DNA from 3 places in the Bradyrhizobium sp. STM 3561 genome. Region 1 is predicted to be linked to each of the others. Evidence: predicted binding sites of a transcription regulator. Region 1 holds the regulator's gene; each other region holds the start of a gene.
The links. Region 1 encodes LexA, which represses DNA repair genes until DNA is damaged. Its sites were predicted from a motif close to TGTTCNNNNTGTGTTCNG; they were not measured.
Positions count from the first base shown of each region.

Region 2: a site for LexA is predicted at 1,794-1,811, ahead of P6U28_RS39675 (DUF3072 domain-containing protein). Genes of this name have one in related genera too.
Region 3: a site for LexA is predicted at 2,558-2,575, ahead of uvrA (excinuclease ABC subunit UvrA). Genes of this name have one in related genera too.

Region 1 covers NZ_CP120695.1:3,108,338-3,112,996, reverse strand. The annotation lists gene P6U28_RS14600 (ComEC/Rec2 family competence protein) at 1-255, shown strand, start outside; gene P6U28_RS14595 (hypothetical protein) at 378-812, opposite strand; gene lexA (transcriptional repressor LexA) at 1,365-2,066, opposite strand; gene glp (gephyrin-like molybdotransferase Glp) at 2,242-3,453, opposite strand; gene P6U28_RS14580 (hypothetical protein) at 4,003-4,206, opposite strand; gene P6U28_RS14575 (HAD family phosphatase) at 4,363-4,659, opposite strand, start outside.
Region 2 covers NZ_CP120696.1:56,764-61,422, forward strand. The annotation lists gene P6U28_RS39645 (NUDIX hydrolase) at 1-29, opposite strand, end outside; gene P6U28_RS39650 (hypothetical protein) at 88-252, opposite strand; gene P6U28_RS39655 (DUF2243 domain-containing protein) at 224-733, opposite strand; gene P6U28_RS39660 (hypothetical protein) at 1,083-1,250, shown strand; gene P6U28_RS39665 (hypothetical protein) at 1,287-1,451, shown strand; gene P6U28_RS39670 (hypothetical protein) at 1,475-1,669, shown strand; gene P6U28_RS39675 (DUF3072 domain-containing protein) at 1,862-2,080, shown strand; gene P6U28_RS39680 (hypothetical protein) at 2,054-2,404, opposite strand; gene P6U28_RS39685 (DUF1236 domain-containing protein) at 2,595-3,167, opposite strand; gene P6U28_RS39690 (DUF3750 domain-containing protein) at 3,639-4,370, shown strand; gene P6U28_RS39695 (chemotaxis protein CheB) at 4,527-4,659, opposite strand, start outside.
Region 3 covers NZ_CP120695.1:3,000,773-3,005,431, forward strand. The annotation lists gene P6U28_RS14035 (outer membrane protein) at 1-477, shown strand, start outside; gene P6U28_RS14040 (outer membrane protein) at 715-1,407, shown strand; gene P6U28_RS14045 (outer membrane protein) at 1,645-2,397, shown strand; gene uvrA (excinuclease ABC subunit UvrA) at 2,671-4,659, shown strand, end outside.

The DNA of each region.
Region 1 (4,659 bases):
GCGCGGCCCGCGCCGCCCGATTGCGCAGCGATGGTGGTCGATCGGTCGCGCCTTGCCAGTCAGGGCGCGCTGGCTCTGACGCAAAACGGAGAGGGTTTCTCGGTGCAGGTGGTGAGGGCGAGAGGCGCAAGCCGCCCTTGGCTGCCGGCCGGCGCCGGCGAGGGGGATTTCGACGGCAGCCTTGCGCCGAAGACGGCCGTGCCCCGCAATCGGGACGCAACGCCATCGGAGGCCGACTTGCAGGCTGACGATTGAGGATCGATGCGGAGGAGGCGCGGGATTCTGCAGGACGCAAACCATACCATCTCGCCGGCCTCAGCCGGCGATGGCATTTCAAGTTCTGGCCCTCGACAAATCGGCCGGGGGCGCGCCGACGATCAGCCGATCGGCAGGCGTGTGATCGTGGACCTCGTCTCGGCGACGATCTGCGGCTTGTGCTCGCGCTCGCCAACCGGCTGGGTCACCGGCAGTTGCAGCACGGTCGCGCGCTGGCCTTCGACGAGCTGCGTCACCAGCACGTACTTGCCGTCGGGAAATTCGATCGCGTCATGATGGCGATCGGGAATGTGCGGATCGATCTTGCCGAACTTGCCGACGCGGGAGTTGACGGTGCGCGTCCAGATCCAGCGGTTGTCGTAACGAACGTTGTCGGCGAAAGCGAGCTCCGTTCCCGGCAGCAGGCAGACCGCGACGGAGAGATCGGCTTCAGAGGCGAAGCCGCGTGTCGAGGTGCCGCGGAAGGTTGTCGTGACGATCGTCTCGCCGACTTCGGCAGGGCGCGTCGCGACGGCATGCAGGCTATAGTCACACATCGGGTGCTCCTCATGCGAAGATAGCAAGCCGCACCTCTCTTGGAGGCGCAGGCCTCTATCAGGGTGAAGCATACAACGTTCTGCTCGGTTGTGGGCAAATCTGCGGCTGGGCTTCGCGAGCCGCGATCACATTATCTTTCCCGGATTCGATAGGAACAAAGCCGACGCCTGTGCATTCGAACGGCGCCAATGTCAGCGCCCCGCGGGTGCTGACCGGCTCGCTTATTGCCGGCTCGATTGCGGAGAGCTGCGCATCACATTCCGCGCGTCGCGAATTCGTACTGGCTCGATTGCTTGCGCACATGGCGGTGCGACTGTGTGGCAATGGCCTGCGACGCTGATGCTGCGATCAGCGCTGCAATGATTGTCCATGAAACATCTGGCGGGTGGCGTCTCCTCGAAGCTGTGGCCGCGAAGCGATGTTGCTTCGTGCGGCGTGCCGAGGATCTCGCACCGGAAAAAGGACCGGATAGTCTGAGCAGAACCGGAAAGACCATCCAGCCAGAGCGGAAAATGATCCGCTCCAAGAGGTGTCCAACGACCGCAGACCGCTCAGTACTTCCGGTAGAGCCCGATCAGCTTGCCCTGAATCTTCACGCGGTTTGGCGGAAGAATGCGGACCTCGTAGGCGGCATTGGCTGGCTCGAGTGCGATCGAGGCGCCGCGGCGGCGGAAGCGCTTGAGCGTGGCCTCCTCGTCATCGATCAGCGCCACCACGATGTCGCCGGTATCGGCGCTCTCGTTGCGCTGGATCAGCGCCATGTCGCCATCGAGGATGCCGGCCTCGACCATCGAATCGCCGCGCACTTCGAGAGCGTAGTGCTCGCCCGCGCCGAGCATGTCGGGCGGTACGCTGATGGTGTGGCTGCGGGTCTGCAACGCCTCGATCGGCGTGCCGGCCGCGATGCGGCCCATCACGGGCACCGCGACGGGACGCTCGCCCTCGTCAACAGGCGGGCTGGAGCTCGCGCGCACCTTGCCGAGATTGCCCTCGATGACGCTCGGCGTGAAGCCGCGGCGATTGCCGGCAGCGGCCTGGAGTTCGGGCAGCTTGATCACCTCGATGGCGCGGGCGCGGTTGGGCAGGCGGCGGATGAAGCCGCGCTCCTCGAGCGCAGTGATCAGGCGATGAATGCCTGACTTCGAGCGCAGGTCGAGCGCATCCTTCATCTCGTCGAAAGACGGCGGCACGCCGCTTTCCTTCAGACGTTCGCTGATGAACCGCAGAAGCTCGTATTGTTTGCGCGTCAACATCTCGACCAAAGTCCCCCGGTTGATGTCGTTCGATTCCGAGACGATGAATTCAGCGATAAGCCGCTACATCCTCGAAACAAATCATGAACGGACACTATATGTTCGATATGTGTTCCGCAACTGCTTAATTTACGGTGAACGGGGCAAATCTCGCGGAATGCGTGTTCCGTGCAGCTCAGACGGGGAGCCGCAGCACCTCGCAAGGCGTGCCGGCCTCGGCCTTCGGCGCGAACGGCGCGCGTACGAGAAGTACCTGTGCCGCAGCGAGATTCGCAAGCAGAGAGGAGTCCTGATGGCGGACGGGAAGGGCGACGAGCGTGCCGTCGCCGCGCAGTTCCAGTCGCGCACGCAGATAATCCTCGCGCTGGTCATTGGCCCCGAGATCGCGGCCCAGCACGGCGCATTCGCGGCGATGATGAATCACCGAACGGCCTGACAGGGCGCGAATCAGCGGCACCATGAACAGGAAGGCGCACACGTATGATGACACGGGATTGCCGGGCAGGCCGATCACGCGCATGGCGCCGAGCCGTCCGTGCATCATCGGCTTGCCGGGCCGAATCGCGATCTTCCAGAACGCCATCGAGATGCCTTCGCCCTTCAGCGCCTGCTGAACCAGATCGTGATCACCGACCGATGCGCCACCGGTCGTGATCAGGATGTCGGCGCCGCTCTCGCGAGCGCGGCGGATGCCGGCGGAAGTGGCCTCCAGCGTGTCGGCGGCAACGCCGAGATCGATGGTCTCGGCGCCCTCGCTGCGGGCGAGCGCGTGCAGGGCATAGCCATTGGAATAGACGATCTGGCCGCGACCGGGCGCGGTGCCCGGCATCACCAGCTCATCGCCGGTGGCAAGGATCGCGACCCTCGGACGGCGGCAGACGGCGAGCTGCGGATGATTCATCGCAGCGGCGAGCGCGAGATCGCGCTCGGTGAGACGGGTTCCTTTGCGCAGCAGCACGTCGCCCTCGCGGAAGTCGACGCCGGCGGGACGAATGTGCCGTCCGGGAATCGCGGCTTCCTTGATCATGATGTGCTTGCCGTCGGCGACCGTGTCCTCCTGGATCACGACCGCATCGGCGCCGTCGGGAATAACGCCGCCGGTAAAGATCCGCACCGCTTCGCCGACGCCGACCGTTCCCGCGAACGGACGGCCCGCTGCGGCTTCGCCGATCACCGCCAGTCTGGAATCGATCGTTGCCGCGTCTGCCGCGCGCACGGCATAGCCGTCCATCGCCGACATCGCTTCCGGCGGCTGCGTGCGCCGCGCCGCGACGTCCCGCGCGAGCACGCGATGGTAGGCGGCGTCGAGGGCGACCGTCTCCTCGGCCAGCGGCTCTGTGCCTGCGAGCACGGCGGCAAGCGCGTCGGATACCGGCATCAGGGCCACGGCGAACTCCCGCAACAAATCGAACAAATCGAAGGACTCGGTCGGCAAAGTTCTAGCCGAGCGGAGGGGCTGAAGCAAAAGACCTCCTCAACCCGGCGAAAAGCCACACTTCCTTTCCGCACTGGCTGTCGATGACAAAACTGCTCGAAAAGGCACTTCAAGCCGTGCGGCGGCTTCCTGCGGATAGCCAGGACGAGATTGCGTGTTCGATATTGGCTTTGATCCTGACGTCGAAGCCCCGTTCCGCCGCTTCGAGCGAAGAGGCGCAGGTTCACGGAACGCGCGACCCACGATCTGATTAGCATTGCCGATTATGTTAGGGAGCACAGCCCGTAAGGCGCGTTGCGATCCTTGAATCGCTTCAACCGGCTGGACGAAAAGGCTGGCGAAATCGTCATTCTCACGATTCAGCATCCCGCACGGGAACGCGAGCACTCGGATGCCTAAGGTGGCTCAAGTCCGCCGCGGCATGATCCGGAAGGCGAGGCAGACCGGCACGAGGACGGCCATGGCGAGCACGAGAAGGACGAGCGCCACGGCCAGCATCGGTCAACGCTCCGTCGGATCGTCCGGACTGACGTCCGCGACGTCGGGCGCCCTGGGACCTTGATCCTTGTCGGGCAGCGGATCGGCCTGGGATTTCAGGTCGGCGGCCTTGCTGATCAGCTTGGCGGAGAGGTCAGAATCCGAGGTGGTTCTGGCGAATTCGAGCAGGAGCGAGGCTTGCTTGGTGAGATAGGTCTTGCCCAGCACGTCGATCAGTCCAATGTAGAAGTCCCAACGGACTCATGAGTCCGATGGGTGGTATTCCGTTCCCGGAACTCTGTATAAAAATGCACAAAGTGATTGGGTTCCTCATCGCGTGCAATTTAGTTTCGGGAACTGAGCACGAACCGGGCCTCCCGCGGCTCAGATACCCAGCGCTTTCAATGCGTTTCCGACGTCACGCGGCGAGGTGACATGCACGGTCTTCAAGCCGCGCGCCCGCGCTCCCTCGACGTTCTCGGCGAGGTCGTCGAAAAAGACAATGCGATCCGCCGGCACCCCGATCGCCGCCACGACGTGATCGAAAGCCTCCGCGTCCGGTTTGCGCAGTCCGATGCTGGACGACAAATACAGCTCGCGGAAATGGCCGAGCAGGCCGGCGTATTCTTTCGAGAAATAGTCCACATGCGGCCGATTGGTGTTGGAGAAGGCGTAGAGCGG
Region 2 (4,659 bases), on a different replicon from region 1:
GGCAAAGCGGCGAATTGTTTCTTGCCCATTGAGCGCCTCCAGTGAAGTGATAAGCGATTCGCAGAAGCCGTGGTTCCTTTGCGCCGGTCAGAAGGCGGCAAAGCAATGCAACTGCAGGAGATCGTCCAGCGACAAGCCGAACATGACGATGCGAAGCGCCGGCGCTATCGCAATTGCGAGCAGCAGCAGGAAGATCAGGTATACCGCCACTGGTGGTGTGTACTTAACGAACCTGTAGGCGACCTTCAGCATGCACGCCCTCCCGTACGCCAGCTCGCGCCATGGCGGCGCCTATCACCATCATCGCCGCCCCCCACAACAGGAAGCCGATATCCCAGAAGATACGCTGTCCCTCGGGCACCGCTTCGTTCACCCGATGCAGCCCGAGGATCTCGTGATCGACCACGCCTTCGACCAGATTGAAAATTCCCCATCCAAGCAACACGGCGCCGATACACTGCCCGCTTGTCCACCGTGGCTCGCTGCCGCGCGACCGCTGCCAAAGCGAATAAAGCCCTGCGAGCACGAAAACGTACGCCGCGCTATGAAAGATGCCATCCCAGGTCGTGTTCAGCCTGACGTTGTCGAGAGAGTTAAGGGGATACCAGCCGCTTAACATATGATGCCATTGCAGCAGCTGATGGAAGACAATGCCGTCGAAGAAGGCGCCAAGGCCAAGTCCGAGAAGGACGCCTGCGGATGTGGGAAAGCCGGCTGGTCTGCTGTGTAGCATCTGATGAACTCGTCTGGGACCGCGATGTGAAAGCAAGGACAAGGCGTTCTTCACGCCGCCGTTCCTACGGCAAGCTACATGCGTTGCGCAGACGATTGAAATTCGTGACCCTGCGGGCTCGCCACTAACATGCGTTAAATGGAGGAGTGCTCCACGGTGAGAGCCAGCGCCGCGCCGTCATCTTGATCGGTCGATAGGAACGTTCAACGTAGCGAAGCGTCTGTCGCTCACACGCGGAGATGAACATGCTGAGAAGATCATTCCTACTTGCCCTCGGAGGGCTCGGGCTTTCGACCTGCGCCGTTCAGGCCCGGACAAATCCGCAGAGGATTTCAGGACCGCCGACCTCATGGGCGGCGCGTTCGCCATGCAAACGAGTCAGCTCGCGCTGACCCGCACTGGCAATCCCGGCGTTATCAACTTTGCGAACGCGGAGATTGCAGAACAGGTGCAGGTGGCAAGCGCGCTCGGCGCCGCCCCAGGCTCCGCGCCCCTGCGGCCGGACCATGCATGTTGACGGCTTCAGGCCACGCCCTCGGGCCCGTTCGACCGGATGTATGTACAAGGACAGATTCGGGGCCATCACGAACTGCTGGCGCTCAACAATTCCTACCTGAGGTCTGGCGGCAATCCGAAGGAGCAGCAGGTCGCGCAGATGTCCCTTCCGATCATCCAGCGGCATCTCGCCATACTGAGCAGTCTCAGGGAAATGGCCTAGCGGGGGACAGAAACGAGGCTGCCATGGCATACGCTTTGTTCAAGGACGAGGAAAAGCTGAGCCGGACGTTTCCAACCAAAAAGGAAGCTCTGGAGAAAGCGGAGCAGGCCGGGCTGGTCGAGCACCCCGGGGGCCAGCCCGCGCTGCCTTGTTCGGCCGACCCAATCCCCCACGACTATGCAGATCTCGACTGGACGCCGGACAAACCGGCATCCTGATCCTGAGCGACGTTAACAACCCTGCAGCCGTGCGGCGTGTGGAGACGATGCTCTGCCAACGTCCTCCCAAGAACTTCGACTCTTCTTTCTTTCAGAAAGAACAAATTTCTTTGAGAAAGAGCAAAAGAACAAAAAGGGAACTGAGAGCCGAGACCAACGTTGGTAAGGGAGATTTGTAGAAGGAGATTCGTCATGGCTGACAACACGCAGAAGGACCCGAAAGATTGGGTGTCCGGCGACGATCCGATGACGGGCGCGCAGGAATCCTATCTCGCCACGCTGGCGGAGCAGGCCCACAAGCCCGTCCCAAAGGAGAAGCTGACCAAGGCCGAAGCCTCCGAACTTATCGAGAAGATGAAGCATGCGGCGGGCCTGGAGCGCCCTTCACGGCGCAGAGCTGGCGGGTCGTGACCAGAGCCGCCAGCATCCGGCATATCGCTGAATCAGGCAGCGCCTGCGCAGATCGGCGCAGGATGAATGCAAAATTGATTGATACGCGAATTGATGCACGCGGCAGGCTTGCCGATCACGCGGACCGCTTGCGCTTGCGCGCAATCCAATGCGAGTGCCGGGAAGGCAAAGCCCAAGCTCGATGGCACGGGACCTGATCGACGCAATTGGCCGTTTCAGCTTCACGATCATCAACGTCAGGCTCTTTCCGGTTTCGCACATGGTGCGAAGCAGGCGGTCGTCGTCTTCCGACCAGCGTTGGTGGTCATAGGTGCGGGCAGCCATCGTCAGCGCCTCTGAGGCCGGTGAGGCAAGGCCAGATCATAAGGGAATAAGAAGGGCCCGGTCTGGGGCTGTTGGCCGGGTCAGTTGAAGGGCGGCTTGTTACGCTGCCGCCTGTCACAGAGATAGTTCACGCACATCGCGTTTCAATCATTTTGCGGATTTGTAATCGTGAGCCTTGAGATGCACAGGGTCATCGCACATTGGCGATGATGGCGGCGACGCGCCGGGAATGCTGATCGACGATGACGAGATCCTTGCCCGCAAGCAAATACTGATCGCCCCAGAATCCGTTGAGCACCTGCGTGGCTTCAGGCGGCAGGTCAGCGGTCTTGGTCTGTTGCGGGACGGATGTGCCGACCATCATCTCGAAATTGGGACGATCCATCGCGGGCCCTTGCGCGGACGAGATGATCGAGCGAAGCTGCTGGCGCTGCTGATCGGAGACTGTCGCAGGCGCAGTGCTCTGTTGAATTTGCCGCGCGCGCTTGCCCGACGACTCCTCGACGCCGGCGGGATCCTGCTTCGCAGTTGTGCTGATCGCCTCGCGCTGCGTCGGAACTCCCGTACCGACGGTGGTTGCGGGCGCGTTGCTGTCTGCGCCCGTCGGTGGGCGGCCGAGATAATCGGTCATCCCGAATATCTGGGGCACTGCAAACCAGACCGCAAATCCGACGAACAGGATCGCGGCGAGCGCCGATCCCCACATCATCACCTGGCGGGTACCATCTCTCTGCTCGTCGCGGGGAAGATTTGCGGCCATCATGCATCGCTCCGTTGCGACTGGCCAACCCGTGCGTCACGCCGCCGTTCCTATCGGCTGTCTGGCGGAAGCCAAACAACATCGCCGGTTACGGCAAGGCGCCGCTTCTCGCCCCTTCCATCGAATGCGGCTTGTCGAGAAAATACTTGCGGTTGCCGGTACGGCTTCGGCGTACTGGTCAAGGGCAACGACGATGGCCTAGACGGGCGCGTGGCACCACCTTCCTACGTTGCCCCGTGGCGGACGTCCTGAAGAGGCGCTAACTAAGCCAACCGGCAGCTGATGAAGAGAGACGGAAGTCTGCGGAGCGACAAAGAGACAGTAGCGATAGCAATGGCACCCGGGGTTCCGCTATTCAGGGCAAGAACGTGACCTATGCCCGAGCTCGCTAGCCCCGCCTCCCATATGGCGGCGGTACCAGCCCGAACTATATGTCATTGTACGTCCCACCGCGCATTCCCCTTGAAGAAGCCATTGCTCATCTTTCTATTCCTCATCTTCGCGCCGATTGCAGCATCCGCAGCGCGCTACTTTTGGCTGGGCGACGGCCGGGGGAACTGGCAGACAGCCGACCGCTCGAGCGCCGGACTGTTGCCTTCAGCGGCGGCGCATCCCCAAGCGGTTATCCGGGTCTTTGCTGCACGAACTGTCCGCTGGCGCAGCATCTTCGCCGTCCACACCTGGATTGTTGTGAAGGAAAAGGACGCAAGGTCCTACACCCGTTACGACTACACGGCATGGGGTGAGCCGATCCGAACCAATGGCTTTGCGCCAGATGGCCGATGGTTTGGCGCCGTGCCGGAAACGATCGTGGCTGTCGACGGCGAGCGCGCGGAAGCGCTTATCCCCAAAATCCGGTACGTGATCGAAAACTACAAGTTCCGATCCTATGGCGATTACAGCGCTTGGCCAGGTCCCAACTCGAACACTTTCGTGCAGGCGGCTCTGGATTCCGTCCCGGAGTTGCGAGCAGTCTTGCCCCCCACCGCGATCGGCAAGGACTTCCCTTATGACGGCCGTTGGGTCGGGATCACCCCATCGGGAACGGGTATTTTCGTCACCCTCGCGGGTTATGTCGGCGTTACCGTTGGCTGGGTCGAAGGTGTCGAACTCAACTTCTTCGGCGCAGTCCTCGGCTTCGATCTGCGGCGCCCGGCACTCAAGCTTCCTGGCCTCGGCCGCGTCGGAGTTACTGCCGGGCTCTGAGCAGAGGGTCCGCCAGTTGATTGCTAAAGCCCTAAAGACAAGCAACGAGCGGCTCGATGCCTATTACGAATCCGCGTGCCGTTAGCCGGCGGCTCCGCCCTGCTTGAAGCCAAGCTGGTCACGCGATGCGCTTGGGCCCTCACCGTTGACCAACCCCTATGCCGCGCGCTCCCGCGCCTCCTCCCAGAGGTCCGGCAACATATTCAAGACGCGGGCCATCCCCGCTGGCGCGCAAATAATTTCTGCCTTGCCAAAATCAATCGCAGCGCTCGGCATCTCAAAGCGGCGA
Region 3 (4,659 bases), 110 kb from region 1:
GTGTTCGGCGTCGAGGGCCAGGGCAACTGGGCCGACTTTTCCGGCGACAACATCAGCCCGCTGACTGGCCTGCGCGATCGTTCCAAGATCAACGCTTTCGGTTTGCTCACCGGCCAGGTCGGCTACGCCTGGAATAACGTGCTGCTCTACGTGAAGGGCGGCGGCGCCGTCGTCGGGGATCGCTATCGCACCTACGATCTGGCGACAGGCCTCGAATTCGATCGCGCCAACGAGACCCGTTGGGGGGGCACGGTCGGTGCAGGCATCGAGTTCGGATTCGCGCCGAACTGGTCAGTCGGCTTGGAGTACGACCACATCTTCCTCGGCAACCGCACGATCAACTTCACCGGATCCGGCAATTTCGCCATTGCCCCGCTCGGTGTCGTCACACGGTCCGAGCGCATCAGCCAGGACGTCGATATCGGCCTCATCCGCGTGAACTATCGCTGGGGTGGCCCGGCGATCGCGAGGTACTGATATCTCGCTGAAATTATTCGGAGATCAAAGGCCGGCCTTGCGCCGGCCTTTCTTGTTTCGGCTCGATCGCTTGGAAGTAATAAGTCAGTAACCATCACCTTTTGCGGCTATGTGGCTTTTCGGAGACACAACGTGCGCCTTTGGTGGTGTAGAGATGGCATCAGTTGGGCCGTTGAGTCCGCTGCCCTTCCGTCGCGGAAGGCAACAACAGAAACTGGGACTGGGATTAAGTTGAAAATGAAAAAGGTTTTGCTGGCTTCGGCCTGTTTGTTTGCTCTCGCCGCTCCGGCCTCGGCCGCTGACCTCGCGGCGCGCCCCTACACCAAGGCTCCGGTCGCTCCGGTCGCTGCTGTCTACAACTGGACCGGCTTCTACCTCGGTATCGTCGGCGGCGGCGCGTGGGAAAACGCTTCGGGCGACCCGAAGATGAAGGGTGGCTTCGTCGGTGGCACCGCCGGTTACAACTGGCAGACCGGCAACGTGGTGTTCGGCGTTGAGGCCGATGGCGCCTGGGCCGACGTCAGCGCGACGGCTGCAGGTGTGGTTTTCGTCCCCGGCGTCGGTGGCGTCCCGGCCTCGCTGACCTCGAAGACCGACGCGATGGGCACCGTGCGCGGCCGCATCGGCTGGGCTGTCAACAACGTGCTGTTCTACGGCACCGGTGGTTACGCCTGGATCGACAACAAGCTCACCGCCAGCCTGGGAGCCCTCTCGGTCTCCGACAGCAAGTTCCACTCCGGCTGGACCGTTGGTGCGGGCGTCGAGGCGTTCTTCGCTCCGCAGTGGTCGGTCAAGGGCGAGTACCTCTATCGCAGCCTGGGCGGCGAGACCTACTTCTCGGGCGCCATTCCTACCGGCACGCTCAACTTCCACACCGTGCAGGTCGGCGTGAACTATCACTTCGGCGGCCCGATCGTCGCGAAGTACTGAGCTGCGTCTCTGACGCTACCCGCGTTACGAAAGGCCGGCCTCGCGCCGGCCTTTTTGTTGTTTTCAGGCGCGTAGCAATACGCCAGCCCGCCCCCAGCGTTTTCGCCGAGATGTGGCTCCAGGGAGACACAACCTTTGGCTTCGATGGTCTAAAGTCACGGCGTTACTTGAGTCATAGGGTCCGCTGCTCTTCCGCTCTCCGGAAGGCCGGAATGGAAACGGAACTGGGGAATGGATATGAAGAAGCTTTTGCTGGCTTCGGCCAGTTTGTTCGCGCTCAGCGCGTTGGCACCGGCCTCGGCAGCCGATTTGGCGGCCCGCCCCTACACCAAAGCTCCGCTCGCGCCAGTCGCGATGTACAATTGGAGCGGCTTCTACCTCGGCATCAACGGCGGTGGTGCCTCGAGCCGCAATTGCTGGGATCTCAATGCTGTGCTCGGCGCGCCAATCCCGGTCGTGTCCGAAGGTTGTCACAACGCGACCGGTGGACTCGTCGGTGGTCAGGTCGGCTATCGCTGGCAGGCGGCCAACTGGGTGTTCGGGCTCGAAGCTCAAGGAGACTGGGCCAATCTGAAGGGGTCGAATGCGAGCCCGCTTGCCGCATTCGCGCCGGTCGTCAATCAGACCAAAATCGATGCGATCGGCCTGTTCACCGGCCAGGTCGGCTATGCCTGGAACAACGTGCTCTGGTACGTGAAGGGCGGCGCCGCGGTCACGCACGCCAAATATAACGGCCTTCTGGGCGGCGTGGTCGTCGACAGCGCAAGCGAGACCCGCTGGGGTGGTGCGGTCGGCACCGGCCTCGAATTCGGTTTCGCACCGAACTGGTCCGTTGCCATCGAATACGACCACCTGTTCATGGGCGGCCGCAACCTCAATTTCACTGTGCTTGGCATCAACGACCGGACCGATCGTATCAAGCAGGACGTCGACATGGGCACCGTCCGCCTGAACTACACTTTCGGCGGCCCTGTCGTCGCGAAGTACTGATCGCTGACCGACGTCACATCGCCACGAAAGGCCGGCCTCGCGCCGGCCTTTTTGTTGCGGCGGGCTGTTGAGGTGCAGTTCCGCGCCCGCTTGCTGCCAGATGCCGCCAGCGCGCCAACAATCCGTTGACGATTCGCAAGTCCCACTGGAAATCCTCCGCCGTTCTTCCTACGTTCGCTGCCATACCCATCGGCGCCGATCCCGGTTCCGGGCGAAGCGCGCCTTTGCATTGGCGCGATCGCGCGTCTTTGGATTCCTTGAGGGACCAGCGGGATGGACGAAGTGATCAGGGCGAAGCGCCAACAACAGAACGCGGGCTCCAGCCTGCGCGCAATTACGATCCGCGGCGCACGCGAGCACAACCTCAAGAACATCGACGTCGAGATTCCCCGCGACAAGCTGGTGGTGTTCACCGGCCTCTCCGGCTCCGGCAAATCCTCGCTCGCCTTCGACACCATCTATGCCGAGGGCCAGCGCCGCTACGTCGAGTCGCTGTCGGCCTATGCCCGCCAGTTCCTGGAGATGATGCAGAAGCCCGACGTCGACCAGATCGACGGCCTGTCGCCGGCGATCTCGATCGAGCAGAAGACGACATCGAAGAACCCGCGTTCCACCGTCGGCACGGTGACCGAGATCTACGACTATATGCGCCTGCTCTGGGCCCGCGTCGGCGTGCCCTATTCGCCCGCCACGGGCCTGCCGATCGAAAGCCAGACCGTCTCGCAGATGGTCGACCGTGTGCTGGCGCTGCCCGAAGGCACCCGCCTCTATCTGCTGGCGCCGGTCGTGCGCGGCCGCAAGGGCGAGTACAAGAAAGAGCTCGCCGAATGGCTCAAGAAGGGCTTTCAACGCGTTAAGATCGACGGCACCTTCTACGAGCTGGCGGAAGCCCCAAGCCTCGACAAGAAATTCCCGCACGACATCGACGTCGTGGTCGACCGCATCGTGGTCCGCTCCGACATCGGCCAGCGCCTCGCCGAGAGCTTTGAGACCGCGCTGAAGCTCGCCGAGGGCCTCGCCGTCGTCGAGTTCGCCGATGCGCCCGCAGCCGCGCCCGCCGAAGAGAAAGAGAAAAAGAAGACCGCCAAGATCCACGACAAGAGCGGCCCCGAGCGCATCCTGTTCTCGGAAAAGTTCGCCTGCCCGGTGTCCGGCTTCACCATTCCCGAGATCGAGCCACGCCTGTTCTCCTTCAACAATCCCTACGGCGCCTGCCCCGCCTGCGGCGGCCTCGGCGTCGAGCAGCATGTCGACGAGGATCTCGTCATCCCCGAGAAGGATCTGACGCTGCGCAAGGGCGCGATCGCGCCCTGGGCCAAATCGTCATCGCCCTATTACGTGCAGACGCTGACCGCGCTCGGCAAGCACTACAAGTTCACGCTCGACACCAAGTGGAAGGATCTGCCGAAGAAGACGCAGAACGCGATCCTCTACGGCTCGGGCGAGGACGAGATCAAGTTCTCCTATGAAGACGGGGTGCGTTCCTACGACACTAAGAAACCGTTCGAGGGTGTCATCACCAACATCAACCGCCGCTACCGCGAAACCGAAAGCGAGTGGGCCCGCGAGGAGCTGGCGAAGTACTTCCACGACGTGCCCTGCGAGGGCTGTAATGGCTTCCGCCTGAAGCCCGAGGCGCTTTGCGTCAAGGTCGGCGGCAAGCATATCGGCGAGATCTCGGAGCTGTCGGTGAAGAAGGCCGGCGAGTGGTTCGCGGGCGTGCCCGAGGCGCTGAACAAGCAACAGAACGAGATCGCCGGCCGCATCCTGAAGGAGATTCGCGAGCGCCTCACCTTCCTGCTCGACGTCGGCCTCAACTATCTCACGCTGTCGCGCTCCTCCGGCACGCTGTCCGGCGGCGAGAGCCAGCGCATTCGCCTGGCCTCGCAGATCGGCTCCGGCCTGACGGGCGTGCTCTACGTGCTCGACGAACCCTCGATCGGCCTGCACCAGCGCGACAACGCCCGCCTGCTCGATACGCTGAAGCGGCTGCGCGACCTCGGCAACACCGTGGTCGTGGTCGAGCATGACGAGGACGCCATTCGCCTCGCCGACTACGTGCTCGACATCGGCCCCGGCGCCGGCATGCATGGCGGCAACATCGTCGCCGAAGGCACGCCCGCCGACATCATGCGCAACCCGAAATCGCTCACCGGCAAGTATCTCACCGGCGAGCTCGAGGTCGAGGTGCCGGAGCGGCGTCCGCCGAACCACCGCCGCACCATCAAGGTGGTGAACGCGCGCGGCAATAATCTCAAGAAC